Regions from separate parts of the Streptomyces sp. NPDC006487 genome, predicted to be linked through region 2. Evidence: riboswitches for the same ligand, from Rfam matches in the RefSeq annotation. Region 2 holds a riboswitch; the other holds the start of a gene.

Region 1 (4,355 bases), on a different contig from region 2:
GTAGGAGAGCAGGTGGGTGGGGCGGTCCCGGAGGTGCGTGATGTCCAGCGCGGCGAGGGCCGAGTCCACGCGGGCGCGGACCTCCGGAGCGGGGAGCCCCTGGTTCATGGGGCCGAAGGACACGTCCTGTTCCACCGAAGCCGCGAACAGCTGGTCGTCGGGGTCCTGCACCACCAGCTGGACGGACGTGCGCAGCCGGGTCAGGCCCGCCCGGTCGTACGAGACCTCCGTGCCGTCCAGCCGCAGCGATCCCGCGCCGGGCCGCAGGCCGCCGCTCAGCAGCCGCATCAGCGTGGTCTTGCCGCTGCCGTTGCGGCCCAGCAGGGCCAGCGCCCGGCCCGGCGCGATGACGAAGTCGACGCCGGTCAGGACCGCCGGGCCGTCCTCGTAGGCGTAGCCGGCGCCGGACAGTTCCACCACCGGGCGGGGGGAGGGGGGCAGCGACGGGTTCACGGGCGGAGCCCCTTCAGGGTGAGGGTCAGGGTGATCAGGGCCGCCAGCAGGCCGGCGGTGGCCGTCAGGAAGCGCCACGACAGGGCCGCCTCCGGTACGAGGACCCGCAGCGCCCCGTCGTAGCCGCGTCCGGCCAGCCCCGCCTGGAGCTTGGCCGCGCGGTCGAAGGCCCGTACGAAGGAGGTGGCGGCGAGCCCGGCCAGGGAGCGCCACACCGCCGCCCGGCCGGTGTGCCCGAGTCGGGCCGCCTGGGCCCGGCGGACCTGGGTCATGGAATCCAGCAGCAGGAAGCCGATCCGGTACATGACCAGGGCCACGTCCACCACCGGGGCCGGCACACCGGCCCGGACCAGCCGGGGCAGTACGTCGGAGACCGGGGTGGTGAAGGCGAACAGCAGCAGTCCGAGCGAGGCCGCCGAGGTGCGCAGCAGCAGTTCGGCGGCGAGCCGGGGACCGTCGGGGGCCAGGGAGACCGGCCCCGCCGGGCCGCCGACGGCGAACAGCAGCGGCAGCGCCCCGGTGAAGCAGAAGCCGAGCGGGAGCCGGAAGGCCCGCCAGAGCTGCCGGCCGGCCACTCCGGCCGGGCCGAGCAGCACGGCGAGGGTGGCGGCGGCCACCAGCGGCCCGCCCGGCCAGGGCGGCAGGCACACGGCGGTGACCGTCAGCCCGATCCCGAGCAGGGCCTTCTCCAGCGGGTGCCGGCCGCGCCAGCGACTGCCGTGCGCGGCCACGTCGATCGGCAGCACCGCCTACGCCTCCGGGGCGGTGGCGGCAGCGGCGGCGGCCGCTCCCTGGCGGCGGCCCTTGCGGACACCGAAGTAGTAGGCGAGCACGCCCGCGCCCAGCGCCGCCTGCAAGGCGAACAGCGCGGACTCGATCTCGCCCGAGGGGGGTTCGTACAGAGGGGAGAACCAGGGCTCGTAATCCGGCTTCAGCTCGGTGATCGCCACCTCGGCCTGCGCGTCGGCGCCGGTGAAGGGCTCCTCCTTGCCCTCGCCCAGCCCCAGGGCGAGCGGCAGGACGGCCAGCGCCGCCACCAGGAGCAGCAGCAGGGTGTTGATCTTCGCGTTCTTGGACATCCCGCTCATCAGGCCGCCGCCTTCTCTTCGGTACGGGCGGAGGTCAGCTTCGCGACGCCCAGCCGGACCAGGTCCGACTTGCTCGACGCCATCAGCAGCCGCATCACCAGGACGGTCAGCAGGCCCTCGCTCACGGCCAGCGGTATCTGGGTGACCGCGAAGATCCCCCCGAACTTCGCTAGCGAGCCCGGGAAACCGGAGGCCGGGTCCGGGAAGGCCATGGCGAGCTGCACGCTGGTGACGCAGTAGGTGACCAGGTCGGCGAAGAAGGCGCCGAAGAACACGGTGACCATCAGCGGGAGGCCCGACCTCCGCATCAGCCGGTAGACGGCGTAGCCCGCCCACGGGCCGGCGATGGCCATCGAGAAGACGTTGGCGCCGAGGGTCGTGAGCCCGCCGTGCGCCAGCAGCAGGGCCTGGAACAGCAGGGTGATCGTGCCGAGCACCGCCATGATCGGCGGCCGGAACAGGATCGCCCCGAGCCCGGTGCCCGTGGGGTGCGAGCAACTGCCCGTCACCGAAGGGATCTTCAGGGCGGAAAGGACGAAAGTGAACGCTCCGGAAGCGCCGAGCAGCAGCGTGCTCTCCGGGTTGGCCTTCACCTCGCGGGTGAGCGAGCGGACGCCGTGGACGACGAAGGGGGCGGACGCGGCGCCCCAGGCGACCGCGTGCAAAGGGGGCAGGAACCCCTCGGCTATATGCATGAGTGGGGAGACCTCTCCAGCACCTCGTGGATGGACAACGCGCCCCGGCCGGTCTCCTGGCTCACGGGTTGACGTCCATGCTCCGCCTTCCCGGGCAGCGCGGAACCTCCCGCGCAGCCCAGTGGCTTTCCCGCAGGAGTGGAGCCGGACTTCCCGATCACAGTGGCGAGGGCCGCACCGGTTTCCCACCGGTTTCCCGAACACCAAGGCCCGCTGACCCTAGTCGGCCGCACGGACCGGTAACAACCCGCCCCAATCGCGCCGGGCGGTGGCCGGATTCCGCTTGTGCGTCACGCCGCGTGTCCGCCGCGCCGGCGTTTGCCTCAATGGCCCCACGTGGAAACGGAGTTCCATGGATCCGCGGCCGCCGGAGCCGGGAAGGGGCGCCCCGGCCGCGAGCTCCTCATCGCCTGCGCCGGTCGCCCGGACGGGCGCGGCCCGGTGGCGGCCGCGCCGGGCTCCGGAGAGGCTGGACGGGTGGCTACCGACACCGCGCACCCCTTCGACTACTCCGACCTCACCGCCGTCTACGTCAACTGCACGCTCAAGCGATCGCCCGAGCCCAGCAACACCGAGGGCCTGATCGGCAAGAGCCGCGCGGTGATGGAGGCGGCCGGGGTCCGGACCTCGCTCATCCGGGCCGTCGACCACGACATCGCCACCGGTGTCTGGCCCGATATGACCGACCACGGCTGGGAGAGCGATCAGTGGCCGGTGCTCTACAGCCAGATCATGGACGCCGACATCCTCGTGCTGTGCGGCCCGATCTGGCTCGGCGACAACAGCTCGGTGATGAAGCAGGTCATCGAGCGGCTCTACGCCTGCTCCTCGATCCTGAACGAGCAGGGCCAGTACGCCTATTACGGGCGCGTGGGCGGCGCGCTGATCACCGGGAACGAGGACGGCGTCAAGCACTGCGCCATGAACATCCTCTACAGCCTCCAGCACCTCGGCTACGCGATCCCCCCGCAGGCCGACGCCGGATGGATCGGCGAAGCCGGACCCGGGCCCTCGTACCTGGACCCCGGATCCGGCGGGCCCGAGAACGACTTCACCAACCGGAACACGGCCTTCATGAGCTGGAACCTCATGCACCTGGCCGCTCTGCTCAAGCGGTCCGGCGGGATGCCGGCGCACGGCAACCAGCGCTCCCTGTGGGACGCGGGCTGCCGCTTCGACTTCCCGAACCCCGAGCACCGGTAGGTCCCCGCCCCCCCGGCCCCCGCCTCCCGCCTCGCGCCGGCGTGCTCAGCAGACGTTCGGGTGCGCGACGTCCAGGACGAAGCGCTCCGGGGCGTGCAGCTTGGACGTGGTGTAGGCGGGCTTGGTGTCGAAGGCGGCGCCGAAGGTGACGTACCCCTCGTAGTCGCCGGTCAGGGCGATGCCCTTCAGCTTGGGCAGGTAGATCTTGAGGAGCTTGGGCCCGCGGTAGACGTTGCGGCCCGCGTCGTCGTGTCCGGCGGCGGGGTGCAGGCGGATCTCCAGGAAGTACCGCCCGGCCAGCGGGACGGGCTTGCCGGATCCGTCGTAGATCAGCGACGGGACGCGGGTGACGGTGACCTCGGGTACGTATCCCTGCAGGTCGATGACCACGCGGTCGTACGTGCAGTGCCCGCCCCAGCGGGCATTGACGACGAGCGGAGTGATCGTGGTGGCGGTAGTGGTGGCGGCGGTCGTGGCTGCGGCGGAGGCCGGTGCGGCGAAGGCGAGCATGGCGCAGAGCAGTGCGCCCAACCCCAGTGCGGTGGCCTGCCGGCGGCGTGGACGGTTCATTGCGTCCCCTCGATTCCGAGAGACGGGGAACGGTGTCACCCGTGAAGACGCGCCCGCTGCGGTCGTGGTTGCACCGGGTTCGGCGCGTTCGCCGGACTCACCCGGTTGATCGCGTTCACCCGGTTCAGCTGGGCAGGAGGGCGTTCAGCTCGGCGTCGAGGTCGTAGTACCGGTGCTCCTGGCCGCGCGGCACCAGCTCGGTCATCCGGCGGCACAGCTCCCGTACGTCCTTGGCCCGCGCGGACACCACGCACGACTGCTCGCCGTTGCTGAAGGCGAGGAAGACCCGCGGCTCGGTGCCCTTCCAGCGCGGCCACACCTGTATGTCGCCCTCGCCGGTGGCGCA
Region 2 (8,608 bases):
GAGGGCTTCGCCGAGCCGGCCGAAGTACGAGGCGACGAGCAGCTTGGACCGGTCGGTCAGGGCGCCGAGGTCGCGGTAGGCCCGAGCCACGGCGTTCAGGTCCGCCGGGGTCCGGTCCTGTACCAGGGCCGGCTCGTCGAGTTGGACCCACTCGGCCCCGGCGGCCTTGAGGGCGGCGAGGACCTCGGCGTAGACGGGGAGGATCCGGTCCAGGAGGGTCAGCGGCTGGAAGTCGGCCGCCACGCCCGGGGCGGGCTTGGCCAGCAGGAGATAGGTGATCGGGCCGACGAGCACGGGGCGGGCGTCGAGGCCGAGTGCGAGGGCTTCCTTCACTTCGGCGACCTGCTGGGAAGGGTCCGCGGTGAAGACGGTGTCCGGGCCGAGTTCCGGGACCAGGTAGTGGTAGTTGGTGTCGAACCACTTGGTCATCTCCAGCGGGGCCACGTCCTGCGTACCGCGAGCCATCGCGAAGTACCCGCCGAACGGGTCGGTGGCGACGGCCTCCCGGTGCCGCTCGGGGACGGCGCCGAGCATGACGCTGGTGTCCAGTACGTGGTCGTAGTACGAGAAGTCACCGGTGGGTACCTCGTGGACGCCGGCCTCCGCCAGCTGCCGCCAGTTCGTGCGGCGCAGTTCGGCCGCGGTCGCCCGGAGGGCGTCAGCGGTGACGCGGCCCTTCCAGAAGCCCTCGATGGCCTTCTTCAGTTCACGGTTCTGCCCCTGACGGGGGTAGCCGTACACGGTGGCTCGTGCGGCCGCGGCTGCGGGCTTCGCTGTCACGGAACTCTCCTTCGCGAGATGTGTCCAGGAACGCCCCGGCAACGGGACGCGGACGCGAAGGAACGCCACGACGAACGGCTCGCGCAGCGGAAGGACCGCTCGTGCCGCTCGATGTGTACGCCGACCCGCCCACGAGGTCACCGGGATCTCCGCACACGGAATCGTCCGCGTACGGGCAACGGGCAGGTCTTCGGACTCGCGGGCACGCGGACCACGAAGGCCCGCACCTACTGGCCGTCGCTTCCCAGGACCGGTTCCGGTCCCAGTGCGTATGACGGCGGTCGTTCCCACTCACCGCTGCGGGGCAGTCCCGGATTCTCACCGGGTTCCCTCTTACGACGCATCCCGCCTGGCGGACGGGAGCGAACCAGCTGCGAGGCCCACACTAGGCTGCCGCACCCGAGGACGAACCCTGTTGTCCAGGTGTCGGACAGTGGGATGAGACACGCCGGTCCTGGCCGGACGTGAAACCGGGGACGGCGAGTCGAGCGGTCACGCCGGAAAGCCGCCCCTGGTCACCACGTTGTTACGACCGTACGATTCGTGTGCCCGGTCGGACCGGGTGACAACTGAATCGCCGTGTGGCCAGGGGGAAGCCGGTGTGAATCCGGCGCTGACCTGCAACCGTGTGGAGCGCCTGCGCGCCCCGAGTCGGATAGCCCGCCGTGCGGCTCGTACCGCCTCCCACTGTCACGGACTGCAGCGCGGAGCCTTGAGTCGCCGACTCGCCACAGCCTGCTCCCGCCGCATCGGGGACCGGCGCTGCCGGGCGATGCCGCAGCGGAAGGGCCCGGCTGCGCCCGCCCTGCCCGAAAGGCAACCCATGCGCCCGAACCTCGTCCGTCGCGCCCTCGTCACGACGGCCGCCCTGGGACTCGCGCTCGCCACAGCGCCCGCCGCCGCCCACGCCAAGCCGGCACCGAACACGAACGCCCCGGTCAAGGTCGGCCTCACGGTGCAGGGCCCCAACGGCCTTCTGTTCAAGGGGAAGATAAGGACCAAGGGGCACGACGTCACCACCGTCACCGGCGGGACGCACAAGTGCGACGGCACGAACGGCGCCGCCAACCCGAGCGCCGTGCCCACGCCGACGGCCGCCCTGGACGACGCCGCGAAGAAGAAGCACTTCAGCTGGGACGGCACTTGGTACGCCTCGTTCGACGACTTCTCCGTCGACACGATCAAGAACGTCAGCGGTGGCGGCGTCGCCTACTGGAGCATCTCCGTCAACGGCACCCCGACCCCGGTCGGCGGCTGCCAGTTCAAGCTGAAGGCAGGCGACCAGGTCGCCTACACCTGGACCTCCTTCTAGCGGGTACGACAGCCCTGCGGTCGCGCTGCCCGTCTTGGCGCGCGGTGGGGGTGCGGCGACACCACTCGCCACACCCCCACCGCCTCTGGGCGCCTCCGGCGCACCCTCATGGCCGGAGGTCTGCCGGGCCCCTCAGACCCGGCCGTACGTGTGGAACCCGCGGCCGCTCTTGCGTCCCAGCAGCCCCGCCTGCACCATCCGCCGGAGCAACGGGGGCGGGGCGTACAGCGGTTCCTTGAATTCCTCGTACAGCGACTCCGCGATCGCCGTGACCGTATCCAGGCCGATCAGGTCCGCCAGCTTCAGCGGACCCATCGGGTGGGCGCAGCCCATCTCCATGGCCGCGTCCACGTCCGCCGCGCCGGCGAAGCCCGATTCGGCCATGCGGACGGCCGAGAGGAGGTAGGGGATGAGCAGGGCGTTGACGACGAAGCCGGCCCGGTCCCGGGAGCGGACCGTGGTCTTGCCCAGCGTGTCGCGGGCGAACGCCTCGACGGAGGCGAGCGTGTCCGGCGACGTGTGGAGGGAGGAGACGACTTCGACGAGCGGCAGGACGGGCACGGGGTTGAAGAAGTGCAGGCCCACCACCCGGTCGGCCCGGCCGGTCGCCATGCCCAGCCGCATGATCGGGATGGCGGAGGTGTTCGTGGCGAGGATCGCCCCGGGGTCCTCGACGATCTTGTCGAGGGCAGCGAAGACCCGGGTCTTCGCTTCGGGGTTCTCGGTGACGGCCTCGATGACGAGTTGCCGGTCGGCGAGGTCCTCCAGGTCCCCGGTGAACAGCAGACGGGCCAGGGCGTCCTCGGCGGAGCTCCGGTGCAGCTTCCCGCGCCGGACGGCTTGCTCCAGGGAGACGGCGACGCGCTCGCGGGCGGCGCGGGCAGCGGCCGCGTCCGCCTCGGCGACCACGGTGTCCAGTTCGGCGCGGGCGCACACTTCGGCGATTCCGGCTCCCATCCGACCGCCGCCGACCACGCCGACGCGCAGGATCCGGTCCGGCCGGACGGGGGCGTTCACGCGGTCACCTGCGCGGCGGGGGAGGTGCGGCGGACGAGATGGCGGGTGTAGGCCTCCGGGGTGAAGAAGGCGGGGAGCTGCATCGGCAGGGCGGTGTCCACGAAGATCTCCCGTGCTTCGAGGACGCGTGCCTGTGGATCCTCCGCCTCCAGGGCCGCGCATTCGGCGTCCAGGAGATCGACGACCGTTCCCCGGCCGACCCGGTCGTGGCGGAGCCACTGCCAGATCTGGACGCGGGCGATCTCGGCGGTGGCGGCGTCCTCCATCAGCCCGTTCAGGGCCACGGCCCCGCTGCCGCGCAGCCAGGCGTCGAAGTAACGCAGGGCCACCGCCACGTTGGAGCGGACGCCTTCCGAGGTCGGCGGAGCCGCGATCCGGCGGATGGACAGCAGGTCGGCGGCGGCGACGCCGACGTCCTCACGCGTTCGGTCCAGCTGGTGGGGCCGGTCCCCCAGGACGTTGCCGAAGACCTCGCGGCAGACGGGGACCAGCCCGGGGTGGGCGACCCAGGAGCCGTCGAAGCCGTCCTCGGCCTCCCGCTCCTTGTCGAGGCGGACCTTTGCGAGAGCCGCGGAGTCGGCTTCGGTGTCCTTGCTCGGGACATGGGCTGCCATGCCACCGATGGCGTGTGCTCCCCGCCGGTGGCAGGTCCGGACGAGCAGGTCCGTGTAGGCGCGCATGAAGGGGGCCGTCATGGTGACGGCGGCCCGGTCGGGGAGCTGGAAGTCGGTGCGGTGGCCGAAGGTCTTGATGAGGCTGAAGAGGTAGTCCCAGCGCCCCGCGTTCAGTCCCGCGCTGTGTTCGCGCAGTTCGTAGAGGATCTCCTCCATCTCGAAGGCGGCCGTGATCGTCTCGATCAGGACGGTGGCCCGGACGGTGCCGCGCGGGATGCCGAGCAGGTCCTGCGCGAGGACGAAGACGTCGTTCCACAGCCTTGCCTCGTACGCGTTCTCCAGCTTGGGGAGATAGAAGTACGGGCCGTGGCCGGCGTCGATCTGCCGCTGTGCGCAGTGGAAGAAGTACAGGCCGAAGTCGACGAGCGACGCGGGCACGGGACGGCCGTCGATCTCCAGGTGTTCCTCGGTGAGGTGCCAGCCGCGCGGGCGGACCATGATCGTGGCGAGGTTCTCGCCGAGGCGGTACTCCTTGCCGTCGGCCGTGGTGAAGTCGATGCGCCGCTCGATGGCGTCGAGCAGGTTCAGCTGGCCGCCTATGACGTTCTCCCAGGTGGGCGCGGTGGCGTCCTCGAAGTCCGCCATCCACACCCGGGCGCCGGAGTTCAGGGCGTTGACCGTCATGCGGCGGTCGGGCGGCCCGGTGATCTCCACCCGGCGGTCGTTGAGCCCGGGGCCCGGAGGTGCGACCTGCCAGGTCGGGTCGTCTCGGACGGCTCGCGTGGCAAGCGGGAAGACGAGCTGCTTGCCGTCGGCGAGGTGGGCGGAGCGGCGGCGGCGCTCCTTGAGGATGCCCAGGCGGCGGTCGGCGAAGGCCGCGTCGAGCCGGCCGATGAAGTCCAGGGCCGGGGGCGTCAGGATGTCCCCGTGGCGCTCACCCGGCACACCGAGGACCTGGACACTGCTGATCAGGGACTTGAGTGACATGCGGATCTTCTCCTCGACGTGGGGCGGTCGGCGCCCGGGGCGGGGAGGAGCCCCGGGCGCCGTCGGACGGCAAGTGGCAGGACGCGGGCCGGACGGAGGCGCGGGTGGAGTTCTAGTGGAACTGCTCTTCCTCGGTGGAGCCGGCCAGCGCGGTGGTGGAGGAGGCGGGGTTGACGGCGGTGGAGACGAGGTCGAAGTAGCCGGTGCCGACCTCGCGCTGGTGCTTGACCGCGGTGAATCCCTGCGCCTGTGCGGCGAACTCCCGCTCCTGCAGGTCCACGTAGGCGGTCATGCCGTGCTCGGCGTAGCCGCGGGCCAGGTCGAACATGCCGTGGTTGAGGGAGTGGAAGCCGGCCAGGGTGATGAACTGGAAGCGGTACCCCATCGCGCCGAGCTCGCGCTGGAACTTGGCGATCTGGTCGTCGTCCAGGGCGGCCTTCCAATTGAAGGACGGCGAGCAGTTGTAGGCCAGCATCTGGTCCGGGTACCGCGCGTGGATCGCCTCGGCGAACTCGCGGGCCTGGGCGAGGTCCGGGGTGCCGGTCTCCACCCAGATGAGGTCTGCGTACGGAGCGTAGGCGAGGCCGCGGGCGATCACCGGGGCCATGCCGTTCCGCACCCGGTGGAAGCCTTCAGCGGTGCGCTCGCCCGTCACGAACCGGGCGTCGCGCTCGTCGACGTCGCTGGTGATGAGGTTCGCCGCCAGGGCGTCCGTGCGGGCGATGATCAGGGTCGGTGTGTCGGCGATGTCGGCGGCGAGGCGCGCCGCGTTGAGGGTGCGGACGTGCTGCGAGGTGGGGACGAGGACCTTGCCGCCGAGGTGGCCGCACTTCTTCTCCGAGGCGAGCTGGTCCTCGTAGTGGATGCCCGCGGCGCCGGCCGCGATCATCGCCTTGGTCAGCTCGAAGGCGTTCAGCGGTCCGCCGAAGCCGGCCTCGGCGTCCGCGACGATCGGCGCCAGCCAGTCCGTACGGTCGTGGCCGCCCTCGGCGGTGGCGATCTGATCGGCGCGCAGCAGCGCGTTGTTGATCCGGCGGACCACCTGGGGAACGGAGTTGACCGGGTACAGGCTCTGGTCCGGGTAAGTGTGCCCGGCCTGGTTGGCGTCGGCGGCCACCTGCCAGCCGGACAGATAGATCGCCTGCAGCCCCGCCCGCACCTGCTGGACCGCCTGGCCGCCGGTCAGGGCGCCCAGCGCGTGGACGTAATCCTGCTCGTGGAGCTGCCGCCACAGGCGCTCCGCACCTCGCCGGGCCAGGGTGTGCTCCTCGCGGACGCTGCCGGACAGCCGGACCACGTCCTCGGCGGTGTACGTCCGCTCGATGCCCGCCCAGCGCGGGTCATCCGCCCAGCGCTGCTTCAGCTGCTCGGCCGCCGCCGTCGTGTTCGCCTCTGCCATGACCGTCACCGTTTCCATCCGTCGCTTGTTCTGCCAATGCGCCGAGCAGAAGCCCTGGCGCTGGCACTCTGTGCCTGAGTGAGAGTTGCGGCCGCCGGACCCGCCCGTGGGGGCGGGGCTGGGAAATGCTGCCGATCTGCCGGAACCGGGCTGGCCGAATCGCCGAAGTCAGGGCATGAGTCGGGGATCCAGGGTCCGTCCGGACCACCGGTCCCGGCTGGCCGCAGGACCGACTCTGGCATTGGCACTGGGTGTCATCAAGGTGGTGCGGCTGCCAAGGTTTGCGAATCTTCGAGGCCGAGTTTGCCAAGTTTGCGAAGCCTCGGGGCAGGCGAAGTCCCCCTATGCTGACGAAGCCCGTCCGACGGTGGAGGAGTCCGGTGAGCAAGACGTACGCGGGGGCGCGCCTGCGCAGGCTGCGCGAGGAGCGCCGCATGACCCAGGCGGACCTGGCCAGGGTCCTCGGCATTTCACCCAGCTACCTCAACCAGATGGAGCACGACTCGCGCCCGCTCACCGTGCCGGTGCTGCTGCGGCTCACCGAGGCCTTCGGAGTGGATCCCGGCTTCTTCTCCGAGCGTGACACCAGCCGCATGGTGGCCGACCTGCGCGAGGCCCTCGCCCAGCAGGTGGCCGACGCCCGCGTGTCCGCCTCGGATCTGGCGGAGCTGGCCACCCGGATGCCAGCCGTGGCCTCGGTGCTGCTGGACCTGGGCCGACGCGGCCAGCTGCTGGCGGAGCGGCTCGCCGACGCCGCCGACGGCCGCGATTCGCCGGCGGAGGCTCCGCGTTCGCCCCACGAGGAGATCCGTGAGTTCTTCTACCGGCGGCAGAACTACCTCCACGACACCGACCTCGCCGCCGAGGAGCTGGCCCGCGAGATCGGCATCCGCCCCGGGGACGTCATCCGCGCGCTGACCCTCCGGCTCGCCGACCGCCACGGGATACGCATGTGCGCGGACTCCGACCGGCTGCACCACTACGACACCGCCGCCCGGGTGCTCCACCTGTCGAACCGGCTCCGCCCGGGACAGCAGGCCTTCCGGATGGCCACCCAACTCGCCCTGGTCGAGTACGGGGACGAACTCGACCGGCTGGCCACCGAGGACTTCACGCCCGGTTCCCCCACGCACGCCCTGGCGCGGATCGGCATCGCGAACTACTTCGCTGCCGCCCTGATCCTCCCGTACGGCGCCTTCCACCGCGCCGCGGAGGCCTACCGCTACGACATCGAGCGGCTCACGGACCACTTCGGGATCGGGTACGAAACGGTCTGCCACCGCCTCAGCACCCTGCAACGCCCGAGGCTGCGCGGCGTCCCCTTCTCCTTCGTCCGGGTCGACCGGGCAGGGAACATGTCCAAGCGGCAGTCCGCCACCGGGTTCCACTTCTCCCGCGCGGGCGGTACCTGCCCGCTGTGGAACGTGTACGAGGCCTTCGCCGCGCCCGGCCGCATCCACGTCCAGGTCGCCGCCATGCCCGACGGACAGCGCTACCTGTGGACGGCCCGCGCCGTCACCCGGCACCGGGGCGGCTGGGGCGAGCCCGGCAAGACCTTCGCCATCGGGCTCGGCTGCGAGATCCGGCACGCCTCACGGCTCGTGTACGCGGATGGGCTGGACCTCGGCAACAGGTCGGCCGCGACTCCCATCGGCATGGGCTGCCGCCTGTGCGAACGCCTCGACTGCCCGCAGCGGGCCGTCCCGCCCCTGGGACGGGCCCTGGCCGTCGACGAGAACAGCAGCACCTTCGTCCCGTACCCCGTCGAGGGCGTTCCCGCCCCCGCCCGCGGCTGACCCGGGCCCGGCCGCTCACTGCATCCGGCGGGCCTCGGCCGCGGTGACGGGTTCACCCGCCCGCACTCCGTGCAGGACATGGGCGAGCACCTCGGCTCCGCGTACGACTCTCGGTCCGGGGCGGTTGAAGTAGGCGGGCCCGTCCAGCACCCAGACCTCACCGGCCCGCACGGCCGGGAGTTCCTGCCAGCCGGGGAGGGATGTCAGCAAGTCCCTCTCGGTGAGCGTGCGTTCGGGCGGGAAGCCGCAGGGCAGGACCAGCACCACGTCCGGGCGGGCCGCGCGGACGGCGTCCCAGGTCATCGGTTTGGTGTGCTCCCCCGGTACGGCGAGCAGCGGTTCGCCCCCGGCATGCGCGATCTGTTCGGGCACCCAGTGCCCGGCGGGCCACAGCGGGTCGAGCCACTCGATGGCCACGACCCGGGGCCTGGCCCGCCCTTCCGTCAGCCACCGCACCTCGTCGAGCCGGCCGCGCAGCTCGGTCCGCCTGCGCTCCGCCCGCCCTCGTACGCCCAGTAGCTCCCCCACGGTGACCAGGCAGTCGAGTACGCCATCGAGGGTGCGCGGCTCCAGGCTCAGCACGCGGGCACCACCGTCGAGCACGCGCACCGCGCGCGAGACCCCTCCATAGGAAACGGCGCAGACGTCGCACAGGTCCTGGGTGAGGACGAGGTCCGGCACGAGAGCGGCGAGCGCTGCCGTG

What was found. Region 2 has a riboswitch for cobalamin ahead of ACFYM0_RS11055 (DUF4430 domain-containing protein). Riboswitches for the same ligand answer to the same signal wherever they lie in the genome.
Region 1: it holds a riboswitch for cobalamin, as region 2 does, so the genes downstream of both, ACFYM0_RS31130 (energy-coupling factor ABC transporter permease) here and ACFYM0_RS11055 (DUF4430 domain-containing protein) in region 2, are expected to answer to the same signal.

What each region holds. Positions count from the first base shown of each region.
Region 1 covers NZ_JBIAHN010000019.1:200,748-205,102, forward strand. The annotation lists gene ACFYM0_RS31115 (energy-coupling factor ABC transporter ATP-binding protein) at 1-453, opposite strand, end outside; gene cbiQ (cobalt ECF transporter T component CbiQ) at 450-1,199, opposite strand; gene ACFYM0_RS31125 (energy-coupling factor ABC transporter substrate-binding protein) at 1,203-1,541, opposite strand; gene ACFYM0_RS31130 (energy-coupling factor ABC transporter permease) at 1,541-2,236, opposite strand; cobalamin riboswitch at 2,265-2,459, opposite strand; gene ACFYM0_RS31135 (flavodoxin family protein) at 2,714-3,439, shown strand; gene ACFYM0_RS31140 (hypothetical protein) at 3,485-4,009, opposite strand; gene ACFYM0_RS31145 (SsgA family sporulation/cell division regulator) at 4,134-4,355, opposite strand, start outside.
Region 2 covers NZ_JBIAHN010000005.1:381,631-390,238, forward strand. The annotation lists gene metE (5-methyltetrahydropteroyltriglutamate--homocysteine S-methyltransferase) at 1-780, opposite strand, end outside; cobalamin riboswitch at 944-1,167, opposite strand; cobalamin riboswitch at 1,314-1,463, shown strand; gene ACFYM0_RS11055 (DUF4430 domain-containing protein) at 1,604-2,092, shown strand; gene ACFYM0_RS11060 (3-hydroxybutyryl-CoA dehydrogenase) at 2,225-3,109, opposite strand; gene aceB (malate synthase A) at 3,106-4,710, opposite strand; gene aceA (isocitrate lyase) at 4,823-6,109, opposite strand; gene ACFYM0_RS11075 (short-chain fatty acyl-CoA regulator family protein) at 6,490-7,905, shown strand; gene ACFYM0_RS11080 (cobalamin-binding protein) at 7,921-8,608, opposite strand, start outside.